2 regions of the Halomonas sp. HG01 genome follow, and region 1 is predicted to be linked to the other one. Evidence: predicted binding sites of a transcription regulator. Region 1 holds the regulator's gene; the other holds the start of a gene.
What was found. Region 1 encodes sigma-54, which starts transcription at its own class of promoters, with help from an activator protein. Its sites were predicted from a motif close to TGGCACNNNNNTTGCTNT; they were not measured.
Positions count from the first base shown of each region.

Region 2: UN84_RS12265 (HAD-IIB family hydrolase) is a predicted target of sigma-54. The motif match lies at 3,015-3,032, and genes of this name have one in related genera.

Region 1 covers NZ_CP022134.1:1,153,893-1,158,487, reverse strand. Annotated here, with positions in the region: gene UN84_RS05385 (KdsC family phosphatase) at 1-204, shown strand, start outside; gene lptC (LPS export ABC transporter periplasmic protein LptC) at 209-793, shown strand; gene lptA (lipopolysaccharide transport periplasmic protein LptA) at 790-1,317, shown strand; gene lptB (LPS export ABC transporter ATP-binding protein) at 1,314-2,039, shown strand; gene UN84_RS05365 (RNA polymerase factor sigma-54) at 2,196-3,596, shown strand; gene hpf (ribosome hibernation-promoting factor, HPF/YfiA family) at 3,710-4,021, shown strand; gene UN84_RS05355 (PTS sugar transporter subunit IIA) at 4,025-4,510, shown strand; gene rapZ (RNase adapter RapZ) at 4,543-4,595, shown strand, end outside.
Region 2 covers NZ_CP022134.1:2,570,901-2,575,495, forward strand. Annotated here, with positions in the region: gene UN84_RS12255 (sugar phosphorylase) at 1-743, shown strand, start outside; gene UN84_RS12260 (glycosyl transferase) at 853-2,070, opposite strand; gene UN84_RS12265 (HAD-IIB family hydrolase) at 2,067-2,981, opposite strand; gene UN84_RS12270 (porin family protein) at 3,266-3,769, opposite strand; gene UN84_RS12275 (aminotransferase class V-fold PLP-dependent enzyme) at 3,978-4,595, shown strand, end outside.

The DNA.
Region 1 (4,595 bases):
GACCTGCCCGACCTGGCCCCGATCCATCGGGCCGGCGTCGGCATCAGCGTCCCCGGCGCGCCGAGCTACATCCGTCGGCACGCCGACTGGGTCACCGAACGCGAGGGCGGTCATGGCGCGGTTCGCGAGATCTGCGACACCCTGCTCCAGGCCCAGGACAGCCTGGACGCCGTGCTCGACACCTATCTGAACGGCCAGGACTGACGCCATGCGCCTCCCTCGTCCCGGCTTTCGCACCTGGCTGTTCCTGCTGCTGCTCGCCCTGGGCGGCGGCCTGGCGCTGCTCGACCAGCGCCCCGAGGCACCGCCGGGCCCCGCGCCCCAGGGCGAGACGGGAGAGCCCGACTACTACCTGGAGAACGCGCACCTGACGCGATTCGACGCCCAGGGCGCGCCTCACCAGCGCCTCACCACGCCGCGCCTGGAGCACACGCCCATCGACGACGTCACCCGGCTGACCACGCCCCACGCCCAGCTTCGCGACAGCGAAGGCCGGCAATGGCTGGCCGACGCCGAGCGCGGACGCCTGGAAGACGGCCAGCGCCTGCTCACCCTCGAGGGGCAGGCGGTGCTGACCGCCCCCGAGGAACGCTGGCGGCTCGAGACCGAACGCCTGTACTACGACAGCATCGCCGGTCACGCCTGGAGCGACACGCCGGCACGACTGAGCCAGCCGCCGCAGTGGATGCGCGGCGAGCGCTTCGACGCCTGGCTCGATGACAACCGCGCCCGACTGACCGACAATGTGCGCGGCCACCACCCGCCGGACCCCCAGGAGGACCCCGAGTCATGACGCGATCCCTCGCTTCACTGCTCAGCGCAGCGCTGCTCGCCACCGCGCTGGCCGCCCCCGCCGCCCTGGCGCTGGAAGGCGACGCCAGCGCGCCCATCCAGGTCGAGGCCGACCGCCTGGACCTCGACGACCGCGCCGGCACCGCCGTCTATCAGGGCGACGTGCAGATCCAGCAGGGCAGCATGCAGCTGACCGGCGACCGCGTGGAGATCCAGCGCAACGAGGCCGGCCAGCTGACCACCGCCACCGCCACCGGCCAGCGCGCCTACCTGGAGCAGAAGCCCGCCCCCGATCAACCCCTGGTCCGCGCCTGGGGCCGCACCGTGGTCTACCACGTGGCCGAGCGGCGCATCGAGCTCGTCGACCAGGCCGAGCTGCACCAGGGCGGCGACACCTTCGACGGCGGCTACCTCGAATACTTCCTCGACCGCCGGGTGGTGCAGGCCCGCTCCGACGCCGAGGGCATCGGCGAGCGCCAGCGCGTGCGCATGACCCTGGAGCCGGAACAGCAGGACGGCCCATGAAGACCCTGAGTGCCCAGAACCTCGCCAAGAGCTACAAGCGCCGTCGCGTCGTTCACGACATCAGCCTGGAGATCCAGCAGGGCCGCATCGTCGGCCTGCTGGGCCCCAACGGCGCCGGCAAGACCACCTCCTTCTACATGATCGTCGGCCTGGTCCGGGCCGACGCCGGCCGCGTCGTCATCGACGACCGCGACCTCTCCGGCGCCGCCATGCACCAACGCGCCCAGGCCGGCATCGGCTACCTGCCCCAGGAAGCCTCGATCTTCCGCAAGCTGTCGGTGGCCGACAACATCATGGCCATTCTCGAGACCCGCCGTGACCTCGACCGTGCCGGCCGCAAGGCGCGCCTGGAGGCACTGCTGGAGGAGTTCCACATCACCCACATCCGCGACAACCTGGGCATGAGCCTGTCCGGCGGCGAGCGCCGGCGGGTCGAGATCGCCCGGGCGCTGGCCACCGAACCCGATTTCATCCTGCTCGACGAGCCCTTCGCCGGCGTCGACCCGATCTCGGTAGGCGACATCAAGGGCATCATCCGCCAGCTCAAGGCCCGCGAGATCGGCGTGCTGATCACCGACCACAACGTGCGCGAGACGCTGGACATCTGCGACGGCGCCTACATCGTCGGCGACGGCCAGATCATCGCCGAAGGCGACGCCGAGGCCATCCTCGCCAACCAGCGGGTACGCGACGTCTACCTGGGCCAGGACTTCCGACTCTGAGCCTATTGGCTTCGCAAGTCACTGATATATTGTCGCCATGCACAGACAGGCATGGCAATTGCCATTGGCATGCTAATTGCTGAGCAAAGGCTTGCACGGCGGGCACACCCACACTAGGGTGGAAGGCCTCTTTGCCGCAGGACCGGAACGCTTGCCATGGCCATGAAGGCATCCCTCCAACTGCGTGTCGGCACCCAGCTGACCATGACGCCCCAGCTGCAGCAGGCCATCGGCCTGCTGCAGCTCTCGACCCTTGATCTGCGCCAGGAGATCCAACAGGCCCTGGAAGCCAATCCCATGCTGGAGCTGGAGGACGACTTCGGCGAGCAGGCCGCCGGGGAGACGCCGGACGACGACTGGTCCGACGAGATTCCGGAAGAACTCAGCGTCGACAGCGACTGGTCGGACACCTTCCAGGACGCCGGCGGCAGCGGCGAGGCTCCCGACTTCGAGCGCCAGGCCGCCGGCCAGAGCCTGCAGAGCCACCTCGTCTGGCAGCTGGCCATGAGCGAGCTCGACGAACGCGAGACCCGCATCGCCGAGAGCCTGATCGATGCCGTGACGCCGGACGGCTATCTGGATCAACCGCTCGACGAGCTGCGCGACGGCCTGCGCGCCCAGGGCCTCGACGGGCTCGCTACCCGCGAGGTCGAAGCGGTGCTGCTGCGCCTGCAGCAGTTCGAGCCCACCGGCGTGTTCGCCCGCGATCTGCGCGAGTGCCTGCTGCTGCAGCTGGCCACCCTGACCGACGACACCCCGCTGCTGCCCCAGGCGCGCCGCCTGGTACGCCAGTTCCTCGAGGCCCTGGCCGGCAACGACCGGCGGCTGCTCAAGCGGCGTCTGGGGCTCGACGACGAGACCCTCGACGAGGTCATCGGCCTGATCCGCGGCCTCGACCCGCGCCCGGGCAGCGAATTCGCCAGCGGCGACAGCGACTACGTGATTCCCGACCTGATCGCCCGCTACACGCCCCAGGGCTGGCGCGTCGAGCTCAACCCCGAGGCGATGCCGCGGCTGCGCATCCAGCCCGACTACGCGGCGCTGATCAAGCGCGCCGACAAGAGCGACGACAACCAGTTCCTCAAGGACCACCTGCAGGAGGCGCGCTGGCTGATCAAGAGCCTGGCCAGCCGCAACGACACCCTGCTGCGCGTCGGCCACGAGGTGATGACCCGCCAGATCGAGTTCCTCGAGCACGGCGAAGAGGCCATGAAGCCGCTGATCCTGGCCGACATCGCCCAGACGGTGGAGATGCACGAGTCGACCATCTCTCGGGTCACGACCCAGAAGTTCATCCACACCCCCCGCGGCGTCTTCGAGCTCAAGTACTTCTTCTCGAGCCAGGTCGGCGACGGCGAGGATGCCCACTCCAGCACCGCGATCCGCGCCCGCATCCGCAAGCTGATCGAGGGCGAACCGCCGCGCAAGCCGCTGTCCGACAGCAAGCTGGTCACCCTACTCGCCGAGGAGGGCATCGAGGTGGCCCGACGCACCGTCGCCAAGTATCGCGAAGCGATGCACATCCCCTCCTCCAGCCAGCGCAAGCGCCTCGGCTGAGGCCCTCCCGACGGGGGGGTTCCAGAGTATGAAAACGCGTCTGGCACGGGGGGTTTGCAAGGCACCAAAAAGGGTTACAATCGAGTCACCACCCAAGGAGCAAGGAGCGTGTCATGCAAGTCAACCTCACCGGCCATCACGTGGAATTGACCGAGCCCCTGCGTGACTACGTGCAGGAGAAACTCTCCCGCCTGGAACGCCATTACGACAACATCACCACCGTTCAGGTGACGCTCTCCGTCGAGAAGGAACGCCAACAGGCCGCCTGCACGCTGCACGCCGCCGGTGCCGATCTGCACGCCGAAGCGATGGACGCCGACATGTACGCCGCCATCGACGCCCTTGCCGACAAGCTGGACCGCCAGCTCGTCAAGCACAAGGAAAAGACTCAGGCCCGCGCCCAGGGCGCCGCAAGCGTCCGCTGAGTCATGTCACTCGAAGCCATCCTGCCCCCCGAGCGCACCCTCTTCGGTGTGCCCGGGGGGAGCAAGAAACGGGTGCTGGAGTTCTTCAGCACCTTCATCGCCCAGAACATTCCCAGCCTCGACAGCCAGGAGGTCTTCAGCCGGCTGATCGGGCGGGAGCGCCTGGGCAGCACCGGCATCGGGCACGGGGTCGCCATCCCCCATTCCCGCAACCCTCACTGCAAGGCCCCTATCGCCGGCTTTCTCAAGCTCGACGAACCGGTCGACTTCGACGCCATCGACGGTGAACCCGTCGACCTGGTGTTCGTGCCGCTGGTCCCCGAGGAAGCCGACGACGCGCATCTCGCCCTGCTCGGCCAGGTCGCCGGCGTGATGAACGACGCCGCGACCCGCAGCGCCCTGCGTCGGGCCGGCAGCCAGCGCGAGCTGCACGACAGCCTCCTCGACGCCATCCGACGACAGGCACCGGCCGCCAGCGGACGCAGCTGAGGGCCGCCCCCGACCAGGAGACCCGATCCGTCATGCAGCTCGTCATCATCAGCGGACGCTCCGGCTCCGGCAAGTCGATCGCCCT
Region 2 (4,595 bases), 1.4 Mb from region 1:
GCCTGCCCGCACTGCCCCCGGGCTGCAGCTTTCTCAACTTCACCGCCAGCCACGACGGCATCGGCGTGCGCCCGCTGGAGGGCTGGCTGCCCCACCACGAGGTCGACGCGCTGCTCGAGCTGATGCACCGCTTCGGCGGCTTCGTCAGCATGCGCACCAAGGACGATGGCGAGGACTCGCCCTACGAGATCAACATCACCTGGTTCGACGCCATGAAGGGCACGAGACGCGGCGCGGACCCCTGGCAGATGCCGCGTTTCCTGTGCAGCCAGCAGCTGATGCTCGGCCTCAAGGGCATCCCGGCGCTGTATCTGCACGCGCTGACCGGCACCCTCAACGACATCGAAGGCATGGAACGCAGCGGCCGGCTGCGCTCGATCAATCGCCACCGCTGGGACCGTGGTGCCCTGGAGCGGCTGCTCGACAGCCCGCACACCTCGACCCACCAGGCTTTCACGGCGCTGACGCGGCTGCTCGAGGTCCGCCGCGACGAGCCCTGCTTCCACCCGGATGTGCCGCAGCGGGTGATCGAGACGCCGGCGTCGCTGCTGGTCGTCGAGCGCGGCCCGCTGGACGACGGGCGCCGCCTGCTGGCGATCCACAACGTCACCGACCGCCCCCAGCCGCTGGCGCTGGAGGATCTGAACAAGGGCGTGTGGCGGAACCGGCTCGACGGCGAGATCTGGCAGGCGGAACATAGCCTGCCGCCCTACGGCGCCCTGTGGCTGGTACATCAGCCATAAGCTGGCAGACAGCGCAAAGAACACCGCCCCCATGGCAAGCCAATGGGGGTGGTTCTTCTTCCAGCTTCCAGGCGCGAAGCGCCGCTCTTCAAGCTTCCGGCTACCGACCTCAGTCCGGGGCGTTATCGGCTTCCACCACCTCGGCCATGCGCGGCAACAGGTCGGGGATGGCCGCCCGCACCCGGTTCCAGCTGGGAATGAAGGGACGCTCGCCGGGATTGTCGAGGAAGACGCCGCCGGCCTCGAGCAGGTTGGTGGCGAACAGCTCCACCGCCCGCTCCTCGCTGTGGCGGTCCAGGCTCAGGCCGTTCATCCGCGCGTCGTGGTCGTAGGCCTCGATCAGGTCCAGCGCCATGCGATAGTAGGTGGCCTTCAAGGTGCGGAAGCCCTCGGCGCTGAAGGTCACCCCCTGGGTCGCCAGCTTGCGGTAGAGCGCCTTGGCGATATCCAGGCTCATGCGATTGAGCCCGCCGGAGGCGTCCTCCTCCGAGACCGGCTGATGCTTGTGATCGTAGCTGTCGGCGAGATCCACCTGACACAGCCGCCGGGTGGTGTAGTGGCGATGGACCTCGGAAAGCACGCCGATCTCCAGGCCCCAGTCGGCGGGAATGCGGATGCCATCGAGCACCTCGGTGCGCATGGCGAACTCGCCGGACAGCGGATAGCGGAAACAGTCCAGGTACTCGAGGTACGGCAGCGGCCCGAACATCTGCTTGAGCGCGCGCAGCAGCGGCGTGACCATCAGCCGCGAGACCCGACCGTTGAGCCGCCCGTCGGCGATGCGGGGGTAGTAGCCCTTGCAGAACTCGTAGTTGAAGTAGGGATGCGCGACCGGATAGAACAGCCGCGCCAGCATGCCGCGGTCGTAGGTGAGGATGTCGCAGTCGTGCAGCGCCACCGCCTCGCTGCGCCCGGAAGCCTGCACGTAGCCGGCGCAGTACCAGACGTTGCGCCCCTTGCCCGGCTGCTGGGGCGCGAGGCCCTGTGCTTCCAGCTCGGCGTCCAGGGCGCGCAGCCCCGGGCCGTCGTTCCACAGGATGCGATGGCGCTGGGGCAGCCGCGAGAAGAACGCGCGGGCCCGGTCGAACTGGTCGCGATCGGCCCGGTCGAGGCCGATCACGATCTCGGCCAGATAGGGCACCATGGCCAGCTCGTCGACGATATTCGCCAGCGCCGGCCCCTCCAGCTCGGAGTACAGCGAGGGCAGGATCAGGCTCATCGGCCGCTGTGCCGCGAAGCGCACCAGATCGTCCTCGAGGGCCTCGACCGGCCGGCGGGTCAGATTGTGAAAATCGGTGATGATGCCGTTCTGGTGGAAATCGCTCATGGGCTGACGCTCCCCGTGTCATCGTTATCGGTGCTGGACTGGCTCATTTCCGGCCCGGGCCGGCGCCCCCCTCGCCCCCACCAGTGCTCCACCCCCTCGACCCAGCCGCTCGGGCCGCTTTCCCGGCTGCGGTAGAGCGCGGGCTGATGCGGCGATACCTGCAACCCGTGGCGGCCGCGGATCACCACCGCCTGGTCCACCGCCTCGAGCATGGCGATGTCGTTGGGCCCGTCGCCCAGCGCCAGGGTCAAAGGGCGCACGCCGCGCAGAGCCTCGTAGCGCTCGGTGAGCCAGTTCACCGCCTGCCCCTTGTCCGATTCCCCCGTGGCGTGCCAGAAGCGCCCACCCCGAACCAGGCGCAGGCCGTCGCCGGCGAGTCCTGCGCGGAAGGCCTCGAGGCGATCACCGTCGTCGTGCCAGATCAGCGGCTCGCTGCCCTCGCGCATCCGTGCCAGGCGCGCCTGCGCCTCATCGAGGCCGGTGAAGGCGACCAGATCGTCCAGCGGGATCTCGCTCATCGGCGTGAAGCGAACGTCCAGGCGCTCCCGCCACACGGCGAGACGCTGGCGAATGAAGCCGATATCGACGCCCAGCGTCCTGATCACCAGCCCGTCGGGGCCCGGCGATCGCTCCAGGCGGGCATGGCACCAGGCGGCAGGCAGCCCCACCACCGCGCCGTTCTCGGCCACGAAGGGCGTGTTCGTGAGGGTCAGGGTCTGACGCAGGGTCAGCAGCTCGCTACGAGTCTTGCTGGTTACCGGGATCACCGGCACGCCGTCCTCGCGCAGCCGGTCCAGCCACCCGGCGGCCGGCGACCAGTCATAGGTCTCGTGATCGAGCAGCGAGCCGTCCAGATCGGTGAAGAGCAGCCGCGCCCCGGGGAGCCCGTGGCGGGAGGAAGAAGCGGTCATGGCAGCACCTTTGGTGACCTCGTTCGCCAAGGCCTTGCAGGTAACGTGCCAGACTGGCTGCGGGCAGCGCGGTGGCGGGGCCGGCCCGTGGCGCGACGCTCGGAGCTAACGACGGGCTTGCACCACGAGATGGCGGCCGCCTCAGGATAGGGCAGTGGCTCGCGCCATCAGGTTTCATCGTGCCGTGTGTGGCCTCGGGAACACAGGCCATGACGCATCACGCCCCCGCCATGGGCGAGGGCGTGCGCGGGAAGCGTCGGGACAGGGAGCACCGCTCCAGGTCGTCAGAAGTGGTAGGTGGCGCCCAGGCTCACGGCATCGAAGTCGTAGTGCGATTCGTCCAGATAGCGCATGTAGTCGGCACCCAGCGAGAGGTTCGGCATCAGCGCATAGCTGGCACCGCCGCCGTAGGACACGCCGCTCTCGGACTCCGCGCCGTCGAACTCCACCTCGGTGGCGCCCAGCAGGCCGTAGAGCTTGAAGCGTGGGGTGATCGGCAGCATGCCCTTGGCATAGCCACCCGCGAGGTAATCCAGCTCCAGGCCACCGTCCGAGCCGCCGGTCCCCAGATGCCCTTCCAGGGCGAAGTAGTCGTTGAAGGCGACACCGGCGCGCAGGCGCAGGCCGGTGCTGTCGCGATCGCCGGCAGGGCCGTCAGGGTCGAGTTCCCAGAACAGGGCATCACCGCCCACGTAGGGGCTCGGCTGATAGGTCATCGGGCTCTGGGCCTGAGCGTTGGCGGCGGCCACGAGGCAGGCCGCGGCGACGGGCATCAGCAAGGTCTTCATGAGGCTTTCTCCAGTTAGGAAACATTGTTTCCCTGCGCAGCGACCATTCTGGTACAAAGCGCTCCGCGATGCCATCACCTGCGGCGAGCGACGCCGAAATCGTGCCCGGCGCCCCTCCCCTGGCCTGAAGCCGGGATAGGGAATATCCTCTTAGCGTGCAAGACGCCCTCCCTGCCTGGAGGTAGCGTGCCATAACATGGAGACAGCAATGGCCGGTTTACTGCCCGATGTCGACCCCGATGGACTGCTCGAGTACTCGGTGGTCTACACGGATCGTTCCCTCAACCACATGTCGCAGTGCTTCCAGCAGGTGATGCGCGATATCTCCACGTCACTGAAGCGGGTCTATCGTGCGCATTCGACGGTCATCGTCCCCGGCAGCGGCACCTACGGCATGGAAGCGGTCGCCCGCCAGTTCGCGACCGATCGACGCTGCCTGGTCATCCGCAACGGCTGGTTCAGCTATCGCTGGCACCAGATCCTGGAGCGCGGCAACATTCCCTCGGACCTCTATGTCCGCAAGGCCCGCCGCCTCGATGACGACGACCCGACGTCGCCGTTCACCCCGCCGCCCATCGAGGAGGTGCTCGAGGCGATCCAGGACCAGCAGCCCGACCTGGTGTTCGCACCCCACGTGGAGACCTCGTCCGGCATCAAGCTGCCCGACGAGTACATCCGTCGGCTCTCCGAGGCCATCCACGACCAGAACGGCCTGCTGGTGCTCGACTGCATCGCCTCCGGCACCGACTGGATCGACATGCAGGACACCGGCGTCGACATCCTGATCAGCGCGCCCCAGAAGGGCTGGAGCGGCTCGCCCTGCTGC